4 regions of the Mucilaginibacter yixingensis genome follow, and region 2 is predicted to be linked to each of the others. Evidence: riboswitches for the same ligand, from Rfam matches in the RefSeq annotation. Region 2 holds a riboswitch; each other region holds the start of a gene.

Region 1 (4,218 bases), 2.1 Mb from region 2:
CAGCCGCGAGCTAAAACCGGCAGATGTGGTGGTTTGGAAAGATTGATAAAAAATCCCCTCTCATGTCATTTCGAAGAAGCAGCGCTGGAAATGCGTGTGAGGGCGACTGAGAAATCTTTTCGATGAGGTATCCCAACAGGTCGCCCCGAAAAGATCCCTCCCTGCGGTCGGGATGACATTAGGGCAAAGAGAAAAGAGCAAGAACGGCGGGCCATTTGGCCCGCCGTTCTTCGTTGTTAATCGCTGGCGCGAGATTGCATCTCGTACCTAAACTGCTCACACAGTTTGCAACTGCATTACGCCTCAACTTCAATCAATTGCCGTGCAGTTTGTGCGGCGGCAATCATGTTTTCCAGTGCCGCTTTGGTTTCTGGCCATTTGCGGGTTTTCAGGCCGCAATCTGGGTTTACCCAAAGGTTTTGTGCAGGGAGCAGTTGAGCCGCTTTTTGCAATAGGTCAACCATTTCCTGAGTTGTTGGAATGCGCGGTGAGTGGATATCATACACGCCCGGACCAATCTCATTCGGGTATTTAAAGCCGGCAAAAGCTTCCAGTAGGTCCATTTGCGAGCGCGATGTTTCAATAGTGATCACGTCGGCATCCATAGCGGCTATGTGGGCTATAATATCGTTAAACTCGCTGTAGCACATGTGGGTGTGGATCTGCGTGTCATCCTGCACGCCCGATGCCGAGATGCGGAAGGCCTTCACCGCCCAGTCCAGATATTGTGGCCAATCGGCTTTGCGCAATGGTAAGCCCTCGCGGATGGCCGGTTCATCAATCTGAATAATGCCGATGCCAGCTTGTTCTAACGCCACCACCTCATCGCGAATGGCCAGGGCAATCTGATTGGTGGTGGTTTCGCGCGGCTGGTCATCACGCACGAACGACCATTGCAGGATGGTTACCGGTCCGGTTAACATGCCTTTCATGTGGCGCTCAGTTTGGGCTGCGGCAAAGGTGGTCCAACGCACAGTCATATCCCGCGGGCGGCTCACATCGCCATAAATAACCGGTGGCTTTACGCAGCGGCTACCATAGCTCTGCACCCACCCGTTCTTGGTGAACAGAAAGCCGTCCAGTCGTTCGCCAAAGTATTCCACCATGTCATTACGCTCAAACTCGCCGTGCACCAATACGTCCAGGCCAACATCTTCCTGCCAGCGGATGGCGGCTATGGTAGCTTCTTCAATAGCTTTTTCGTAAGCGTTTAATGACAGTTCGCCTTTTTTGAACGTTGCACGAAGCTTGCGGATATCATCTGTTTGCGGGAACGAGCCGATGGTAGTTGTAGGGAAGAGTGGCAGATTAAAACGCTCACGCTGTACTTCGCGGCGGATGGCAAATGTATGCAGTCGCTCGGCGTCCTGCGCAGTCAGCGCGGCGGCGCGTTCTTTTACGGCAGGTTTGTGTATCTGGGTAGAGTTGCGGCGGGCCTCTATGCTTTGCTTGTTGGCAGCCAGCAGCGCGGTATCGCCCTCAAAAATAGCTGCCAGATCTTTCAGCTCCCCCAGCTTTTGGCGGGCAAAGGCCAGCCAGTTTTTTGTGCCATAATCCAGTTCGGTTTCCAGTTCCAGATCGCACGGCACGTGTAATAGCGAACATGACGGGGCGATGAGCACACGCTCGGCACCAATTGCCGCAACCGCTTTATTAATCAGCGCCAGCGATTTTTCATAATCGTTTTTCCAGATGTTGCGGCCATCAATTACGCCAAGTGATAGTTGCAGCCTGTCTGGCAATTGTTTCAACATCTCATCCAGCTGCTCTGGTGCACGCACCAGGTCTATGTGCAAGGCGGCAACCGGCAGATTAACGGCCAATGGCGTGTTATCCTGCAGGGCACCAAAATAGGTAGCCACCAAAATTTTGATACCGCTTACGCGATTGGCTATGGCCTGATGCGTATAAACCAACGCTTCTTTTTCTTTAGCCGATAGATCAAGCACCAGGCAGGGCTCATCTAGCTGCACCCATTTGGCGCCAAGGGTTTTAAGGCGATTAATGATCTCCACATAAACCGGTACCAGTTTTTTGATCAGGTCAATTCGTTCAAAACCGACTTCTTTCTCTTTACCCAGCAATAGGTATGATGCCGGACCGATCAGCACAGGTTTAGCCGCATCGCCGCAGAATTGCTGCGCTGCGTTAAACTCGCCAAACAACTTCTCTGAAAAAATGCGGAACTCTTGCTTAGCTGTAAACTCCGGAACGATGTAATGGTAGTTGGTATCAAACCATTTGGTCATCTCCATAGCCTTGATATCCAGTCCGTCTTTTTGATAGCCGCGGGCCATGGCAAAGTACAGGTCGGTCTCGTGGTTGTTTTTGTTTTGAGATAGCACAGGCGCATAGCGTGAAGGGATGGCTCCCAGCAGCATAGACATATCCAGCACCTGGTCATAAAAACTAAAATCATTACACGGGATGAGTGCCATACCGGCATCTACCTGTAGCTGCCAGTTTTCCTCGCGGATCTTCCGGGCTGTTGCATTCAGCTCTTTAAGGCTAATGTTGCCTGCCCAGTATTGTTCGCAGGCTTTTTTTAATTGTCTTTGGCTACCAATACGCGGGTAGCCCAGATTTTGCGTTAGCATTTCTTTTAAAAGATTAAATAAATAAATCGGTTAAAAGCTCTTTGGCTAAGCTTCGCAATGCTTTATGTGCAGACGGAAATAAAAAGACAGGGAATAATGTTGCCGCAGATGCACACCGTGCCCCCAGACAATAAAATAATTTGAACCTGACCAATTGCTTCATACCGCGAAAGCATTGTCAATTCAGTATATGGCAGGTCTCCTGGCTTGTAACATTTTTGCCGTCCTTCCCATCTGCTCAAGGGGCAGACAGTGGACATGTGTTTGGCAAAAACCGTGTACGTTACTTACAGTTGCGCGACAGCCTGTGATTTGCACACAGTTCCCTATTAATCTACAATTAAGTAAAACCTATACCGGTTGATGAAGTAAAGTAAAGAACTACTGCTGCAAATGTAGTGATTAGGGTTTGAATAGTGTTGCCCTATTTTATAAGCCTGCAGGCCTATAGAGGCAATCGATAACAATTTGATAAAATATTTTTTCGGGGCACTGGGGTATCGCCCAATAATGGTGTCTATTATCTATAGAAAACACATAGGTTTTCCTTCATTAATTGGTTATGCAGCGCGGCGGCCCCTCAAGCCGCCACTGCTGTTTTTTAACTGATTTTTGCAGGATAGTGCAGGTTGGAAGCCATTGTTTTTTAGTTAATATTTGTAACAAGCTTGTTGTTTTGTAATGTGTTTTTTACATTCAAGCTATATAAACGACCAATTTTAAACCACAAAAAGCCACATTTCGCCTGAATACCGGTTTTTTGACCTAAAAATTTATTTCAATGTCTGATCAGGAAATTGAAGCTCTGATTGCTGATGTAGCATTGCGTAATGACAGGCCTTCGTTTAAAAGGTTGTACCTGTTTTATTACCGCAAGTTGTTCTGTCTGGCCAAATCGCTCGTCAAATCAACCGAAGAGGCTGAGGAGATTGTTAATGATACTTTCTTGAGCATCTGGCTAAAGCGGGCTGATTTGCAGCAGATCAGAAACTTTACTATTTACATCTGTACGGCGGTGCGTAATAAATCATTAACAGCGATGTCTCGTATGAAGGTTTATGAGCACCTCTCGCTGGAGGATATTGATATCGACCTGAAAGATACCGGGTATGACGGCGAGGAAAACCTGTACTACGCAGATCTGAACCGCATTCTAAGTAGTTCTGTAGATAAGCTGCCTAATCAATGTAAATTGGTGTTTAAACTGGTTAAAGAGGATGGGTTTAAATATAAAGAGGTGGCAGAGCTGCTCAATATCTCGGTAAAAACGGTAGAGTACCACATGGGCAACGCTCTCAAAAAGATAGCCGAGCGATTGGCAGACGCCGCCAAACCGGCAAAAAATATTATTTGATTCACCTTGTCAGATAAATAAAACATTGTGTCATTGCGAGCAGGGCAGAGAACTGGATTGAGCGCGAAGCAATCTCGTCGCACGTCTAAGCATGCGACGAGATTGCTTCGTCACCCTTTGGCGCTTATCCCGCGCCGTTCCTCGCAATGACAAAATTTAAACATAAAAGGCCGCTCTTTAATAAAGGCGGCCTTTTTGCTTTTATGGCAGGTTGCGGGATTATAATTGAGCCAGCAATTCGTCCAGGTTGCCATGTGCCATGGTGAA
Region 2 (4,218 bases):
TAGCGAGTTAATCAGCATATCGCTCACAAAAAGCGCAAGCACTGGCACCAGGTAAGCTTTCCACTTATCGCTAAAATAAGCGCCGCCAAACAGTGCCATGGCACCTACCGGCGTAAAATTGCTCATAAACTGAAATTTAAAGGTTAGCAGTCGCGCGGCGGCGGCAAACACAATCATCAGTATTAAAACGGCATTGCGGGTGGCAACTTTTTGTTGTGCGGTCATGTTCTGTTTTCTATTTTAACCCTCAAAGTTAATCAATATAGTTTTAATTAACAGCTAAACTTATCAATTGAACTGATATTTCAGGCCGCTCATAAAGTTTATTTTACGGGTGCTATAGCCATACCATTCTATATAGGTTTTATTCAGAATGTTATTCAGATCTGTAAACAACATCAATTTTTTAGTAGCCTGCCATTGCAAATGAGCATTCAGCAGATTATAGTGCTTTAAATCTACAATAGCTGGGTATGGCGGCGAATTAAAGTCCTGATCCTGGCGATCTCCCATATATTTATAATCTAAGCCAACAACAAAAGTTGGCAATACCTGATAACTGGCGTTTGCTCCATAAGTATTTTTAGGGCGACGATAAAGATTATTAACCTCTACCCCTGCGGCATTTGTTTGTTTACCTACCACATAAGTCATATATGCCGAAGCAGTAAGCTTATCCTTTTTAAAGCCCAGTTCGCTTTCAAAGCCTTTATCGTTCTGCCTGTTGATGTTTTGGTATACAAACTTGCTATCTGTAGTAATAGCATCTTTTATTTTACGCTGATAGAAAGCGGTATTAAAGGTTAGTACCTTCTTGATTACCTCCCACTCAAAACCGGCTTCGTATGATGCAGTTGTTTTTTCTGGCTTTAAAGCCGAGTTGCCATAAGGCGCGGCATATAGCTGGTACAGCGTAGGCGCTTTATAAGCCGAGGCTATGGTACCAAAAACTTTCAGGCGGTCAAATACATAAACTGAGGGATTGATAGTATAAGTAAAGTTATCGCCATATGTATTGTGATGATTGTATCGTGCACCGGTTTCTATATGGAAAATACCGGCTTTAAAAAATAATGAGGTGTAAACACTGGTAATGTTTGAACTGCCATAAACACTGCTAGGCGGCGGATTGTAGCCATCGGTACGGTAAGCGCTGTGCTGGATGGTATTGTAATATTTATAGTCAGCTCCGCTGGTGATGCTCCAGTTTTTATCAAACGTATAATTAAATACGGCTTCAATGTTGCTTACCCGGCCTAAATTTTGACTGGCAGAGGCAGTATTAAAGTTGTCGCTAGGCAAGTTGTTGTAATCACTCCAAACGTTGTTCTGGCTGGCGTTTACCAATAAAGACCCTGCGGGTAATGTCCAGGCGGCGCCTAAACCAGCAAACATAAAGGTCCGTTTATAGGTATCGTCTTTATCGTCGGTAAAAGCATCAAAATCCAGATCACCGGTATTGCGGCTCAATTGCAAATTACCTTTTAAAGTAAAGGCAGATGATACGTACTGCGAAATATTTGCGCTGATAGACCGCTGATAAAAACCGTCATTATCAAAAGGCAAGGTATTGCCTGACGGCGGCGCAGCAGCTGAAAATCCACGTGAATCTGTATTAGAGACATTGACAGCGATACCTGTTTGATTAACCATGCCATTAATATCGGCCGACTCACGGAAAGTATTATAACTACCGCCATTAAGTTGCACCGCAGCCTTTACACCCTTGCCTTGCGCGTGGCGGGTAATAATATTAATTACACCAGCAACTGCATCAGAACCATATAGCGTAGAACCGCTGCCTTTCAATATTTCAATATGATCAATCTGGTCCATAGCAATAGAGTTCAGATCATAGTTGCCGGCAATTGATTGCGCATCGTTCACAGGGAAACCATCAATCAAGATCAGGGTGTTACCGGCAGAAGCGCCGCGTAAATAAACCTCGGTAGCCTGACCTGGCGCATTTGTAACTCCGGAGAACATCAATCCAGGAACGAGATTAAGCAACTGAGGCAATGTTTTACCTTGTGATTGCTTGATCTGCTCTGCCGAAATTACGGTAACTGCCCTGCCAATTTCTTTTAATGTTTTAGGAGAACGGGTAGCAGTTACTACCACGGTGTTCAAATCGCGGGTGGTTGTGTCACGCGTTTGTGCCAGCGCCTTTGTGGCCGGCAGTGCCAGTTGTGCAAGCCCCAGGCCTGCAGCAACTACGATAAAGTTTTTTTTCATGTTGATGTGAGCATCAAACCCACAGCAATGCCGAAAATGAATTTTGGAACGGAAATACTGAAAAGCATCCACATTCAAGCTTCAATCCCCGAAAGCCGTGAATAGTATTTAGCTTGAGGCAGGTCTTCTGGCTTGCTCCCCTCTATCCTGTCTTCCCGTTTCTAAAACAGTGACCAATGGCCGGATATCGGTTACAGAGCTTACAGCTGCGGGACAGCTCCGGATTCACACCGGATTCCCTTTTAATCTTACAGACTAGTTAGTCGGCAAGAACCTTAAGCGGCGCAAAGGTAAAACAACTCGGCTTAATACCAAATAGCTATCTGTCAACTACATTTTTAAAACCCTTACCTGTACCTGGTGTTATTTATAGCATGACAACTTTAGCACAAAGAAACGCGGCCGTAGAACCGGCCCATCATCAACATACTATCAACCTTAACTGGCCGGAGCGCTATGTATCAATCATCAGCGGAGCTAAACTAAGCCTCTCGGGTTTAAAACATATTTTCTCAAAGCCATTCTTTAGCCTGGTAAAAATTGGCACAGGCGGCTATTTGCTCAGTCGAGGTGTAACGGGCCATTGCCCTGTTTATGAAATGGTTGGCCGCAATAGCACGAGACCGGTACAGGTGAACATCAATACATCCGTAACAGTCAACAAATCACGTATGGAGGTCTATGATTTCTGGCGCCGATTGGATAATCTGCCGCTGTTTATGACGCATCTGAAAAGTGTTGATGTGCTGACCGAACAACAATCGCGCTGGTCATTAAAACTGCCCGCCAATGTAGCCGATGTAAGCTGGGAAGCCGAAATTGTTTATGACGAGCCTGGCAATGTAATTGTATGGCAGTCAATGCCCGATTCGGTGATCACTAATGCCGGCCGCGTGCGATTTATAGACACGCCAGATCCTGATATTACGATGGTACACGTAACCATCACCTACCTGCCGCCAGCCGGCATTGTGGGCGCCAGTATTGCTCATTTGATCAATCCGCTATTTGAGAAAATGGTGGAGGATGATATCACCAATTTTAAGAGATACATGGATATAGCACATGTTACCGATGTAATTATCCTGCAAGAAGACGAGGAATAGAAATTAATGCTTGAGTCTTTCTTCACATCAACGGTCGACTATTTAGTCGACCGTTGCTACAACGTCATTTCAATGAACGAAGCAATGATGTAATGGTAAATTATCTTAGAAGCTCATCACTTCGCCACCGGCTCAGCCATCATTTTCTCCGTATCGAACTGGCGCACAATTAAACGATTATCGCCATCCTTATTAAAGTAATTGATAGCCCAGCTACAGAAAACAATCAGTTTATTGCTGAATCCGGCCAGCGAGAGTAAGTGCACAAACATCCATACCAACCAGGCAAAGAAGCCCTGAAAGTGCAGTTTACCCAGATCGGCCACTGCCTTGTTTCGACCGACGGTGGCCATAGTGCCTTTATCAAAATATTTAAATGGCACCGTAGGTTTTCCCGTCACTATGTTGGCAATGTTTTTAGCCAGGTGCTTACCTTGTTGTATGGCAACCGGGGCCACACCAGGCAAACCTTCGGGTGTTGAGGCACTAATCATAGCGGCCACATCGCCTATGGCAAAAATATTCTGATAGCCCTCTACCCTGCTAATATCATCGGTTTTTATACGGTTGCCCCGCATTAGCGGTGCAGCGTCAACACCCTGCGGTACCTCACCACGCACACCGGCCGCCCAAAATACGTTCCGGGTTTTAATATTGGTACCGTTGTCAATAGTCAGCAGATCGCCGTTGTAACTGGTAACGTGCACATCGTTATAAATAGTGACGCCCAGATCGCCCAAAAACGTCTTGGCTTTTTTTGAGGCACCTTCAGACATTGCGGCCAGCAGTTCGGGCTTACCCTCAGCCAGGTAAACTTTCATATCATCCAGACAAAGGCCGGGATAATCTTTGCAAAGGATGTGCATACGCATTTCGG
Region 3 (4,218 bases), 1.0 Mb from region 2:
GCGAGCCAAAGGTTACCTGAAAACCGCTTGATAGATCGTCCAGCGGACCGTAATCAAACGCGGCAAAAATGGTATCCCAGTTGCGTCGGCCATCTTTCCACTGGTAAATGCCGCCATTGGCAACCACGCTGCGCGGGTGTGCCAGACCGCTAAACCAATGCACGGTATCAATCTGGTGGCTCATCCATTGCCCGGCCAGGCCAGATGAGTACGGCCAGAACAAACGGAACTCCAGGTATTTACGTGGGTCAAAAGCCTCGTAAGGGCGGTTCATTAACCAGCGTTTCCAATCGGTGTCTTCTTCTTTTAATTTATCAAGCAGGTCAGGACGGCGCCAGCGACCGGGTTGATTTACGTTCCAGGTCAGCTCTACCATGGTAATAGGGCCAAATTTGCCCGATTTAATAAAATCTGCAGCGGCATGGTAGTTAGAACCACTGCGGCGCTGCGAGCCGATCTGCACAATCTTACCCGATTCTTTTACCGCTTTGAGTGCGTAGCGGGCATCCTCCATTGTTTCGGCAAACGGTTTTTCTACGTAGGCATCGCAGCCGGCTTTTACGGCTTCGGCGCAATGGCGGGCGTGCTGGAAATCGGCGGTGGAGATGAACACGGCGTCAACCGCTTTACTGTCGTACATTTCTTCATTGTTGCGAAAGGCTTTTACATCGTTCTGCATTTTATCCTTCCACATGGCGGCACCCTGCTCGCGGCGTAGCTTCCAGATGTCTGAAACGCCTACTACCTCAAAATTGAGTTCTTTGGCGTGATTCATAAATGCAGGCATGTGCGAGCTGCGGTGACGGTCTGAAAAACCCACTACACCCACACGCACACGGTCATTAGCACCAATAATGCGTTTGTAGCTTTTTGCGCTGAAGCCATTTTTGGCCAGCATTATACCGGCGCCAGCTAAGGCGGCCTGCCTGATAAATGTACGGCGAGATTGTTCCATCTTCTTTTTGATAGGTTTTAATAGATAATAAAGGAAATTGGTTTATACCGGCTTTAGGACCCCGGCCATTATTGATGAAAATATAGAAATTGAAAATCAATTACAAGCGTAACAATGATGATATAAAGTGGGGTTGAGTTCAGAAGTCTTGATTGCGGCCTAAACTATTGTCATTGCGAGGAGGAACGACGAAGCAATCTCGTCTCACGCTTAATCATGCGACGAGATTGCTTCGTCATCCCATAACACGACCTCCGCTATTCCTCGCAATGACAAAATTGAGATGTCCTTCTATCAACAAAAACCCTATCTTCGCCCTGCTTTTGGTTCCCGGTTTTACGCCCGGGATTAAAAGGGAACACGGTGTAAATCCGCGACTGTCCCGCAGCTGTAAGCTTCTGTTAACCAAGTCCATTCTAATGGTCACTGTGCGCCGCCGGCGCGTGGGAAGACCGGACTACCTGGAGGAAGCAAAGTCAGAAGACCTGCCATAGCTTTAACATTATTCATAGCTTTCGGGGATTGAAGCTGGAATAGCGATACTTTTCGGTGTCTCTTTATTCTTTTGCCTTTTTTCTGCCTGCGGCTATACGCTAAAATCTACCCAAAAAGATGAAGCCTGCCTGGCGCTCTGTGTGTTTATTGCTGCTGTTCCTGCCGATGGGAATTGCCTCTGCGCGTGCCCAAAAACGCGATACTACCAAAACCGATACTCTGCGAAAGCAGCACTTAAAAGAAGTGCAGGTTAAGGGTTTACGCAAAAATCAGGAGAAAGATATGATCCCGGTGCAAACGCTATCAGGGCAACAATTAAAAGATTTGAGCACTCATTCTGTGGCCGATGCTGTGCGCTATTTCTCGGGTGTGCAGGTGAAAGATTATGGCGGCATCGGCGGACTGAAAACCGTAAACGTGCGCAGCCTGGGCACCCAGCATGTGGGCGTTTTTTATGATGGAATTGAATTGGGCAATGCCCAAAATGGGGTGGTTGACCTGGGGCGGTTCTCGCTGGATAATATGGAAGCCATCTCGCTTTACAACGGCCAAAAGAGTGCCATTTTTCAACCGGCAAAAGATTTTTCATCCGCATCGGCTATTTACCTCACTACACGGGTGCCGAAGTTTGAGGACGATAAAAAGGATAACTACCAGTTTGCTTTTAAAACCGGCTCATTCGGGTTGGCTAATCCGTCAGTGCTTTGGGAACACCAATTGCGGGATTCTCTATCCACATCCTTTAACGCTGAGTACCTGTACACCAACGGTCGCTATAAATTTATTTATGCCAAAGCCGGCGGATATGATACCACACAGACCCGTCAAAACGGCGATGTGCGGGCGTTGCGGTTAGAGGGTGGGTTATTCGGTCGTGTTAAAGATGGCGAGTGGAGCACAAAGCTGTATTTCTATAACTCTGGCCGTGGCTATCCCGGTGCGGTGGTGCGTAGCGATACCAACCTGGTTCATCAGGATAGGCAGTGGGATGACAACTTCTTTGTGCAATCAGCATATCAAAAGAAATTCAGTAGCTTATATAGTCTTAGGCTGAGCGCGAAGTATGCTTATGATTACCTGCATTATCTGTCGGACCCACGACTGGATGTAAGTACGCTTTACATCAATAATCATTTCCGGCAGCAGGAGGTTTATCTGTCTGCCGCCAACTTGTTTCAAATTACACCGCATTGGTATGTTAATCTCTCAGAGGATGGCATGTGGAACAAGTTGAATGCCGATCTGGTAGATTTTGTTTACCCCACGCGCTACACTTCTTTAACAGCATTGGCAACTACCATCAATCTCGGTAGAGTACAACTGCAAGGCTCGTTATTGGAAACTTTTGTGCACGAGACTACTCGCGTGGTTAACAGTGCGGCGGGTAATACGCAACAACTCACACCATCGCTTATTGCCGCCTGGCGCCCGCTTGCCGACAGTGCTTTTAGCGTTCGTGCTTTTTACAAACGCATTTTTAGGATGCCTACGTTGAATGATCTTTACTATACTTTCATCGGCAACATTAACCTCAAGCCAGAATATACCACCCAATATGACCTGGGCTTCCGTTGGGAGCGTATGTTTAACGATGGCGCGCTTCGATCAATCGAACTGCAGGTTGATGGCTATTACAACCAGGTACAAAACAAAATCATCGCTGTGCCTACTACCAACCAATACCGGTGGACGATGATTAACCTGGGGTATGTAAAAATCAGGGGGATTGATGTGAGCGCGCAAGGTAACTGGGCTTTATCGGCAAAACTGCTGTTGAGTACGCGACTCAGTTACACCTATCAGCGGGCGCAGGATTTTACCGATGTTGTCAGTCCGTATTACGGCGGACAGATACCTTATGAGCCCTGGAACAGCGGTTCTGTGGTGATGAATCTGTCTTACGGAAAATGGAACGTGAATTACAGCTACATCTATACGGGCGAGCGGTATGATGCCATTGCCAACATCCCCGAAAACTATCATCCACCGTTTTACACGCACGATATTGCTTTGACGCGCACACTGCAACTATCAGGCAAACAATTCAGACTCTCGGCTGAGATCAATAACCTGCTCAACCAGCAATATGAGGTGGTGCAGAGCTACCCCATGCCGGGCACCAACATCAGGCTGATTATCCAAATGAATCTATGAAAAACTTAAATATTGCGGCACTCTGCATTTTAGCGTTTGCCATTATCTCAACCAGTTGCCGCAAAGGCAATGACCCCATACAGCAACCAACCACCACCCAGGTATCTGGTGGGACAGACGATGGTACCATTAAAGGTTTCTTTCTGCTGAACGAAGGCAACATGGGCAGCAACAAAGCCACCATTGACTATTACGATTATCCCAGCGGGAAATATTCCAAAAACATCTATCCATCGCGTAATCCCAACGTGGTGAAAGAGTTGGGCGATGTGGGTAACGATATCCAGATCTATGGCAGTAAGTTGTATGCGGTCATCAACGTATCTAACCTGATCGAGGTGATGGATGTAAAGACCGCCAAACACATTGCTACCATTACGGTACCTAATTGCCGGTATCTGGCTTTTGATAAGGGTTATGCATACGTGAGCTCATACGCTGGTCCGGTGCTGATTGATCCTAACTCGCGGTTGGGTTATGTGGCCCGGATAGATACTGCTACACTGAAGGTGCGCGATACCTGTGTGGTGGGTTATCAGCCGGAGGAAATGGCCATTCGGGATAATAAACTTTATGTGGCTAATTCGGGAGGGTACCGGGTGCCCAATTATGAT
Region 4 (4,218 bases), 1.3 Mb from region 2:
ACTGTCATCTCGACCAACGGGAGAGATCTTTTCAGAGCGATAAGACGGGATGCAAAAATCGAAAAGATCCCTCCCGCTCCTCGCAATGACAAGTTTGGTTTAGTAATCCTATCCCCTAAAACACCAGTTGCGCCGGGAAATAATACCCGGTATAACTCAGATCTTTTTTCAAAGCGCCGGTAGCGGCATCATAAAAGTTCAGATCATCAACAGCGTAATTGGTGCCAAAGCCCGATTTTACCGTGGTTACCAATACCTGATTCTTAACAGGGTCAAAACCAACGCCTGAACCATACAACTCTTTGCCTGCATCAATAGTGATAAACGGATTGGTGAACGACGAGGCATTGCCATCGGTATATTTATAAATAGTAGTAGCACCGCTAAAAGAACCATTTTTGGCAAGATAGATAGCATTCTCTTTGGTAGACGCTGCGATAGAACCCGGGTGCCATGCTGCCCATGAACCATAAACGGTAAACGGAACCGTGATGGTAGTAACGTTAGCTGTAGCCGGATCGATCTTTAATAATGACGTACCTCCTGCTGCCCAGACCGAGCCATCTGGCGTGCGGGCAAAACCTACCAGGATACCTGCTACAGTTTTTACTACCGAGTAATCGGCGGCATTTAATACAACCAGCCCTTGCGTAGCCGAAATAACGAAAAGGTAGTTACCGGCTTTAACAATATCGCCAATCTGGCCTGATATAGTGCTGATCTTGGTGCCCACGGTCATGCTGCTCAAATCCAACGGATAGATACCTGAACCTGATGTAACGAGTGCGTGCGTGTTATCCAACCCCACAAAAGCGCGCCAGTCTGATGTTGATGCAGCCGCTACACGACCGGTTTCTTTCAAACTATAACGATCCATAGCTACCAGCGGACCATGCGCTTTGGTCAACAGGTAAATCTTATCGTTAAACACGGTTGCAAACTCCACAGTTGAGGTAGCCGGGTTCAGATCTTTATCAGGGTTCTCTTTGGTAAACACGCTATCTTCTTTCGTGCCGGTATCATAACGATAAAAACTCAGCGAGCCGGTACCGTGCCCAAACCAGCCCTCGTTGGCTATGAAGAAACCGTTTTCATATTTTCCGTAAACGTGGATGGTGTATTTACTGGTGGTGGTGCCGCCGGCATTGGTAGCTGCAAAATTAATCTGCACATCGCCGCGGGTATCAGGAGTATAGGTAAAAGTAGAGTCGGTGCCTTTTTGGGTGCCGTTGACGGTCCAGCTATAGGTTACGCCGGTTTTGGCAGCCAGCTTTGGGTGCAGGGTGATGGCTTTGCCTACGGTTGCGGTGTCCAGTCCGTTCTTGGTTAGCGTAACAGCGGGTTTGTCAGGCAACAGGTCCTGATTTTTCTTACAGGCTGCTGCGGTCATCAATATCAGGGCTGATAAAAAGATGGCGGCCTTGTTGTTGTTCAATTGTTTCATGTTTAATAATATATGTGTTTGATTATTTCTTCAATAAGCTCAGATCGGCAGCGCCCGTAAACTCGGTTGATTGCTCGCCCAACCAGCCCATGTTGGCCAGTATGCCGGTTTGCACTTTTATAAAGTCGATACCTTTCAGATTGGCCTTGTTGCCCTTTGCGTCAATAGCAGTGGCGATGTCTATCTGGTCGCCCCCTGCGCTGTTATCGCCATAGCCATAATCAAAAGAGGCACTGGTAATAAAGCTGGGGTTACTCATATTGATATTAGTTGACGGCAGCAGCGTGCCGGTGTAAGTAACCGTATTGCTTTTGATGCCTTTGGGATAATAGGCCTGTGTATGGAACACGTTGGTTTGCACCACGCCGGTTTTACCCTGATTGTCTTTCCACGGCACGCTGCAGGTATCGCAAGCCGGGCGGGTGTAGGTAACGCTGTAGTTGCGGATGTAGCCGGGTTTAAAATAGGCGCTGCCCTGTATCTCGTACCAGGTATCATCAGCCTTGCCGTTGCCGTTGGTGTCTTGCATCACCCAGATCACAGCGGGCTCGGCAAATGAGGCAAAGGCATTACCGTAAACAATAAAGTCGGCCTGGCCGTCGCGGTCCATTACGGTGTGGTCAAAGCCAACAGTAATATAACCGCCCCAGGCGCCCAGGCTTACCAGTCCCTGGATAGTTTTTAGGGTACCGGTGGCGGCGGTGGTATCAGAAATTGTGGTGTTGACGAATTGTCCTGGTGCCGGGTTAAACTCAATCAGTTGCGTTACATAGGCGTTGCTTTGGGCCGTGGTTGGGCGAATGGTAGATAAAGCGGCGTCATCAGCCTTATCTTTTTTACAGGCTGCAAAAAGGCTGGCTGCTAATACGATAGCGAGTAAGGCATTAAGTTGATGTGTTTTCATGATTGTATGTGGGGTTAATGGATAAATGCGCTGGGGTGGAAATAGCTTGGGCGGGAAATAAAGACGGGAAGGCCGGTACCGCGCGGAGTTTGCGCAGCAGCAAGTGACCGCCGTTGGGTAACGACGGCAAACAAGAAAGATGCAGACAGTAAACGCCACAGCGTTTAGCCAGTACCAATGATTTCATGCGTGTTGTGAGTTTGTGCCCACAGCAAACAGAAAGACATCACTAAAAAATGATAATACACTACGGTATGCTCATTCCAGCTTCAATCCCCGAAAGCTATGAATTATAGTGCTGTGGCAGGTCTTCTGACTTGCTTCCCCTCGGCCCGGTCTTCCCGCCGCCTTTCGGCAACAGTGACCATTATTGAATGGGCCTTGGTTTTTTAGAAGCTTACAGCTGCGGGACAGTTCCGGATTCTCACCGGATTCCCTTTTAATCCCGATCGTGAGTTCGGGAACCAAAAGCGCTGCAAAGGTAGGGTATTTGGGGATGAAATGGAAGTAGATATGTATAACCCATAATTGCCAGCTTTGTCATGCTGAGGAACGAAGCATCTCTGAGGACCATCCTATTTGCTCATCCACAGAGATACTTCGCTATCGCTCAGTATGACAAGTTAAAAAAGGATGTCATGCTGAGCCCCGTCGAAGCACGGTGGGAGGGCCTCTCCGCGCAAGTCTTCGACAAGCTCAGACTGACAGCCCTCTCGTTTGTCATTTCACTTTTATAGTCCACTGCTGGGATTCTAATATTCAGTATGACATATTCACTTGAGCTTCAATCAATCTCCTTTCTTATTAACTAACCTTAAACCCGCTGTAAACAGCGCCTTTATTTATTGTTGTGATGTTAAATATTTATTCAACCAACCTTAACATAGCACATGTTTTTACAAGCTAATGACGGAGACACACGCACTACATCAACAAGCTAATAATCAATTATTTAATCAAATAATTTACACTTATTAAACACTAACTGAACGCTTATTTTTCAATTGTTTAATATTAGCCTATACTGATTAATGATTAATTAATTCAGGCTTCGCATTATCTAAAAACGGCTACTCTACTTTTAAAACTATCAAACATTCTGTTCTTACACCGGGGCAAAAAGCAATAAAAAGCCAGACCCGGTTCGGTTAGAAAATTGATTTGTTTTAATCCATTTCATGCAGAAAATTCTGTTTATCACAGGCTCCCTCAACCAGACCTCTCAGATGCACCAGATTGCCGATGAGTTGCCTGAGTACGACTGCTGGTTTAGCCAGCTTTTCACCGATTCGCCGGTAGTAAATAAGCTTATCCGCCGCACATCGCTGTTAAACAGCACCATATTGGCGGGCAATTTCAAGCTTAATTCAGAGCGTTACCTGCGCAAGCATGGCCTGCAAATTGACTATGCCGCCCGTCGTAATGATTATGATCTGATAGTCTACTGCAGCGATATGATCATCCCGCCCCGCATGCGCGACACCAAGACCATCTGGGTGCAGGAAGGCATGACCGACCGCTACACGCCCGTAAGCCATATTGTAAAAGCTACCGGGTTACCATCATTCTTAACCGGTAATACCTCGCTCAACGGCTCATCCAACATTTGCGATGTGTACTGCGCGGCCTCTAATGGTTATAAAGACTATTTCGCCAAAAACGGTACAGACCGCCGCAAGATTGCCGTGACCGGCATGCCTAACTATGATAACGTTGCCCAGTTTCTGAATAACGATTTCCCTCACCGCGACTATGTAATGGTAGCCACTACCGATATGCGCGAGACCTACCGCTATGAAAACCGCCCCGCCTTTATTAAAGAAGCGGTGAAAATTGCTGGCGGCAGGCAACTGCTGTTCAAGCTGCACCC

The links. A riboswitch is a leader RNA that binds a small molecule or an ion and turns the genes downstream of it on or off. The one in region 2 is predicted to bind cobalamin.
Region 1: another riboswitch for cobalamin. It lies ahead of metE (5-methyltetrahydropteroyltriglutamate--homocysteine S-methyltransferase); the one in region 2 lies ahead of ABZR88_RS09845 (TonB-dependent siderophore receptor).
Region 3: another riboswitch for cobalamin. It lies ahead of ABZR88_RS05750 (TonB-dependent receptor); the one in region 2 lies ahead of ABZR88_RS09845 (TonB-dependent siderophore receptor).
Region 4: another riboswitch for cobalamin. It lies ahead of ABZR88_RS15040 (hypothetical protein); the one in region 2 lies ahead of ABZR88_RS09845 (TonB-dependent siderophore receptor).

What each region holds. Positions count from the first base shown of each region.
Region 1 covers NZ_CP160205.1:4,551,529-4,555,746, reverse strand. Annotated here, with positions in the region: gene ABZR88_RS18620 (beta-galactosidase) at 1-46, shown strand, start outside; gene metE (5-methyltetrahydropteroyltriglutamate--homocysteine S-methyltransferase) at 297-2,597, opposite strand; cobalamin riboswitch at 2,772-2,967, opposite strand; gene ABZR88_RS18610 (RNA polymerase sigma-70 factor) at 3,379-3,951, shown strand; gene ABZR88_RS18605 (SRPBCC domain-containing protein) at 4,171-4,218, opposite strand, start outside.
Region 2 covers NZ_CP160205.1:2,446,057-2,450,274, forward strand. Annotated here, with positions in the region: gene ABZR88_RS09840 (DUF6580 family putative transport protein) at 1-225, opposite strand, end outside; gene ABZR88_RS09845 (TonB-dependent siderophore receptor) at 289-2,235, opposite strand; cobalamin riboswitch at 2,335-2,528, opposite strand; gene ABZR88_RS09850 (SRPBCC family protein) at 2,610-3,341, shown strand; gene ABZR88_RS09855 (NAD(P)/FAD-dependent oxidoreductase) at 3,458-4,218, opposite strand, start outside.
Region 3 covers NZ_CP160205.1:1,399,233-1,403,450, forward strand. Annotated here, with positions in the region: gene ABZR88_RS05745 (Gfo/Idh/MocA family protein) at 1-955, opposite strand, end outside; cobalamin riboswitch at 1,263-1,463, shown strand; gene ABZR88_RS05750 (TonB-dependent receptor) at 1,568-3,604, shown strand; gene ABZR88_RS05755 (YncE family protein) at 3,601-4,218, shown strand, end outside.
Region 4 covers NZ_CP160205.1:3,729,012-3,733,229, forward strand. Annotated here, with positions in the region: gene ABZR88_RS15030 (DUF5074 domain-containing protein) at 116-1,444, opposite strand; gene ABZR88_RS15035 (cell surface protein) at 1,467-2,348, opposite strand; gene ABZR88_RS15040 (hypothetical protein) at 2,329-2,535, opposite strand; cobalamin riboswitch at 2,633-2,832, opposite strand; gene ABZR88_RS15045 (hypothetical protein) at 3,527-4,218, shown strand, end outside.